Regions from separate parts of the Butyricicoccus sp. genome, predicted to be linked through region 1. Evidence: riboswitches for the same ligand, from Rfam matches in the RefSeq annotation. Region 1 holds a riboswitch; the other holds the start of a gene.
What was found. A riboswitch is a leader RNA that binds a small molecule or an ion and turns the genes downstream of it on or off. The one in region 1 is predicted to bind cyclic di-GMP.
Positions count from the first base shown of each region.

Region 2: it holds a riboswitch for cyclic di-GMP, as region 1 does, so the genes downstream of both, ACWVX6_RS10390 (S-layer homology domain-containing protein) here and ACWVX6_RS01915 (S-layer homology domain-containing protein) in region 1, are expected to answer to the same signal.

Region 1 is NZ_CDRQNY010000003.1:65,677-67,861, reverse strand. Features, by position in the region: gene ACWVX6_RS01920 (transglutaminase-like domain-containing protein) at 1-228, shown strand, start outside; cyclic di-GMP riboswitch class I at 505-597, shown strand; cyclic di-GMP riboswitch class I at 735-828, shown strand; gene ACWVX6_RS01915 (S-layer homology domain-containing protein) at 884-2,185, shown strand, end outside.
Region 2 is NZ_CDRQNY010000042.1:238-2,422, reverse strand. Features, by position in the region: gene ACWVX6_RS10390 (S-layer homology domain-containing protein) at 1-1,166, opposite strand, end outside; cyclic di-GMP riboswitch class I at 1,213-1,300, opposite strand; cyclic di-GMP riboswitch class I at 1,440-1,532, opposite strand; partial or broken gene ACWVX6_RS10385 (transglutaminase-like domain-containing protein) at 1,809-2,185, opposite strand, start outside.

The DNA.
Region 1 (2,185 bases):
TTTGCAGCAATGTGCCGCAGCCAGGGCATCCCGTGTGCACTGACCAAGGGTTACGCCGGCTCCAGCTACCACGCTTGGAACAAGGTAAACCTGAATGGCAAGTGGTATCAGATTGACCTGACCTATGCGGTTACCCGCAGCGTGAAGAACGCCAAAACCCTGCATGACTGCGTATCTCCGCTGACCTACACCAACACCAGCGATGCGCTTGCAGTAGCTGCGGCTTAACACTTTTTCATTTTATTTTGTATGCAAATGGTCCTGATGGGATACGTTTATGCCCAATCAGCGGCGATTTCTTGCATAAAAAACGATTCCGGATTGAAACTCTTCTTTGCTTTTACAGTATTTGCTTGTTGTTCGCGGGCATTTATGGTATACTGAAGAAGAGGATCCGGAGGATTTCTGTCCGGCTCGGGCAAAGGGCTGTGTATGCAGTCCGGCGTATCTGCCGACAGAAAAGATCGTAAAATTCTGTGCATGACTTCCGTAAAGGGGTACAGATACAGACAAAGGCACAGCCGGTGAAAACCGGTGTCGCAAAGCTAAATGGGCCTAAACGGAAGACTTTCTTCCGCATGGCAGCCGGCTGCCAAAGGTGCTTTATACCCCCTTGCAGAGCTATGCGCGCTGTAAAGGGGGTATTTTATTTGGAGGTTGAAACTGCATTGCATTCTGAGATTATCGCAAACCCACAAACACATGATCTGTGCGGCTCGTTGAGGAGCAAGTTGTACAGACAAAGGCACCATCGGTGAAAGCCGGTCTCGCAAAGCCAGGGGCCTAAACGGAGGTTTTTTTCTCTCCGCATGGCAGCCGGTTGCCAGAAATACATTTGCAATCCCTCTCGATCAGCATGCACGCTGACCAAGGAGGTATTCCTATGTTAAAAAAGAATATGCGTAAACGTCTGCTCGCAGGAGCACTTGCGACTATCATGGCGCTGACCATGTGCCCGACCTGGGCGCTGGCCGACGATGAAGGCATCACTACCCTTCCGGCACCGGAAGACCAGATGCCGGTTGTCGACAGTACTCCCGCAGAAGACACCATTCAAACTCCCGATGCTGGGACCCAAGGACAGCCTGAGGCTCAGGATCCTGCACAGGCACCGTCCGGCGGTACGGACATCGAGGAGACTGGCAATAATAGCAATTCCAATGAAAATGATTCTCAGAATAATGATGCAGTAAGCAATTCTCCGACGGATACAATTAGCGTGCAGGAGGTTCAAATCGACCGCGCATGGAATTGGCAGCAGGAAGCCAAGTACTTCGTGCTTCTGCCGAACCGTGATAAGCCGACGAGCGGCGAAAGCCAGGGCCAAGAAAGCTACCTGCCGAATGACACCTCGGACGGCGGCGTTACCGACCGCGACAATTTCAAAGGCTACAAAGGCTATCTGACCGCGAAGGGCAAGAAGATTGCTGATAAGAATTACAGCATCTACGATGCCACGAACGGTTATACCAAGATTGATGGCGTTGAAAGCGAATATCTGGATCCTCCGGAAAACCTCGGTTTCTTCACCAAGGCCAACTGGTCGGAAGATGGCAAAACCTACATCAAGGATTCCAATCCCTCTGATCCGTTCTCGGTACTGGGCGAAAACTTTAATGTGAATAATATTAGAGTTGTATGGTACACCATTAAGTATCAGGTAGACGGCTATCATGTCGACGGCTATGTAGCCGGTGTTCCGGTTAAGGTTACTTATCATTCTAACTATGGTACTATCCCCGGCACGACCGACGATTCCCGCGAAGTTGCTGCAATGAGCGGTGATACATATACCGTTCTTGATAACATGTTCACCGTCCCGACCGGATTCAGCTTCGGCGGCTGGTATGTTGACGGTAACAAGTATGAAGTTGGCTCTAAGCATCTTCTGATGACCGACCTGCATCTGTACGCAAAGTGGATTCCGAATCCGTATACTGTAACTTGGAAGATTTCTGAGGACGCAGAGGATTCTCTCGATACTCAGGCGGTAAACTACAATGGTTATCCGACTAAGGATCCGAAGGATCAGGCAAGCAAGGCTTCTGACACTCAGTATGATTACAGGTTCAAGGGTTGGAAACTAGCAGGCACTGCAGATACTGCACTGGTTAATCCGAAGGAACGCGCAGTGACTGCGGACGTAACCTACATTGCGGTATTCGAGCCGGTAACGCGCCAGTAC
Region 2 (2,185 bases), on a different contig from region 1:
ATATTGGACGCAGTCGCGTAGATGCCGCCGCCGTAGCCGGATGCGATGTTGTTGCACAGTGCGCTGTTTGCCACGATGTTGATGTTCGTGGAAATATTTGCATAGATAGCACCGCCGTAGGAAGCGTTATTTTCTAAACAATTGGTGTTATTGCCAATCGTCAGTTCTTCTATCTCATGAACAGCAATGGCACCACCATAGACGGCGGAATTTTTCTCAAAGGTGCAGTCTGTAATATCGAGCGTTCCATGGTCAACATACACCGCTCCGCCCATATTATTTGTGACATTTCCCGAAAAAGCGGAGCCAGTAATGGCGCATTTCACATTTCTAGCCAGCTGAATTGCTGCTCCAGCAGCCTTTCCGGAGTGGTTTTCTTCAAAAGTGGAATTTACAATCGTTGTATTGCCACTGCGAGACTGTATTGCTCCGCCCTGATTTTTTTCAAACCGACATTTTGCAACTTCAAGGTCTCCTTCCCACTCAATTGCACTGCCGGAACCAGCATTTTTCAGAGTGCCGTTTTTCACAATAAGTTTTGAGGGCCAACAATTTGAGCTACCGGTTCGCCAGATACACTTCTGAGAATTTCCATCAATACTGTATTGGTTCAAATCGATGGTTAATTCGCCGTCAAAATTCTTAGTTACTTCAACTTTGACACTCTCTGTAATATCTTTCAGCAGTTCAATGGTGTCGCCCGGCTTAGCCGCTGCCATCGCGTCAGCAACAGTCGGATACATGGTATCGCCGATCTTTGCAGCGTTTTTCGGTGCTTCCGGTTCTGCCGGAGTTTCCGGTTCTGTCGGGTTCTCCGATTCTGCCGGAGTCTTCGATGTGGATGTGCTGCCTCCTGCAGTGGTGTTCTCACCTGCAGGTTTTACGTCCTCAGAAGGCTGACCGTCCTCGGAATTTGTGTCCTTAGGAGACTGGCCTTCCGTCTTAGGCGCTTCGGGGTTTGTGTCCTCAGAAGACTGACTGTCCATCTGAGACACTGCGGGATTTGCGTTTGTTTCATTTTGAGCAGCAGACTGAACCTGCTCCTGCGTTGTCATTTCTTTCTGCTCCGTTTCATCCGCTGCAAATGCGAACGGAGACATCGTCAGCATCATGGATGCCGCCAGAATGCTGGCTAAGAATCGATTATTTTTTCCTGTTTTCATCATGAAAACCCCTCCTTCAATAGTAAAAGACTACTATGAAGAAGCTGCATTAGGAAACCGGCTGCCATGCGGAATACCTTCCGTTTAGGCCCTTGGCTTTGCGAGACCGGCTTTCACCGATGGTGCCCTTGTCTGTACAACTTACTCCTTATCGAGTAGCACAGATGGTTGGTTCTTTTTGAAATGGCTGTTGGCAACGCAGAATGGTTGTTCAGTCTCCAAATAAAATACCCCCTTTACAGCGCGCATAGCTCTGCAAGGGGGTAACAAAGTACCTTTGGCAACCGGCTGCCATGCGGAAGAAAGTCTTCCGTTTAGGCCCATTTAGCTTTGCGACACCGGTTTTCACCGGCTGTGCCTTTGTCTGTACCTGTACCCCTTTACGGAAGTCATGCACAGAATTTTACGATCTTTTCTGTCGGCAGACACGCCGGACTGCATACACAGCCCTTTGCCTGCGCAGGACAGAAATCCTCCGGATCCTCTTCTTTAGTATACCATAAATGCCCGCGAACAACAAGCAAATACTGTAAAAACGAAGAAGAGTTTCAATCCGGAATCGCTTTTTATGCAAGAAATCGCCGCTGATCGGGCATAAACATATCCAATCAGGACCATTTGCATACAAAATAAAATGAAAAAGTGTTAAGCCGCAGCTACTGCAAGCGCATCGCTGGTGTTGGTGTAGGTCAGCGGAGATACACAGTCATGCAGGGTTTTTGCGTTCTTCACGCTGCGGGTAACCGCGTAGGTCAGATCAATCTGATACCACTTGCCATTCAGGTTTACCTTGTTCCAAGCATGGTAACTGGAGCCGACATAGCCCTTAGTCAGTGCGCACGGGATGCCCTGGCTGCGGCACATTGCTGCAAACAGCGAGGAAAAATCGTAGCAGATACCGGTAGTGCCCTTCAGGGTAGCGGCGGTATCCGGGATGTACTTGGTGATCTTGCCACTGGTGATCTCATTCACCAGCTTGTTATCATAAGTATAACGGCTTGCCATATAGTTGTAGATGGCGA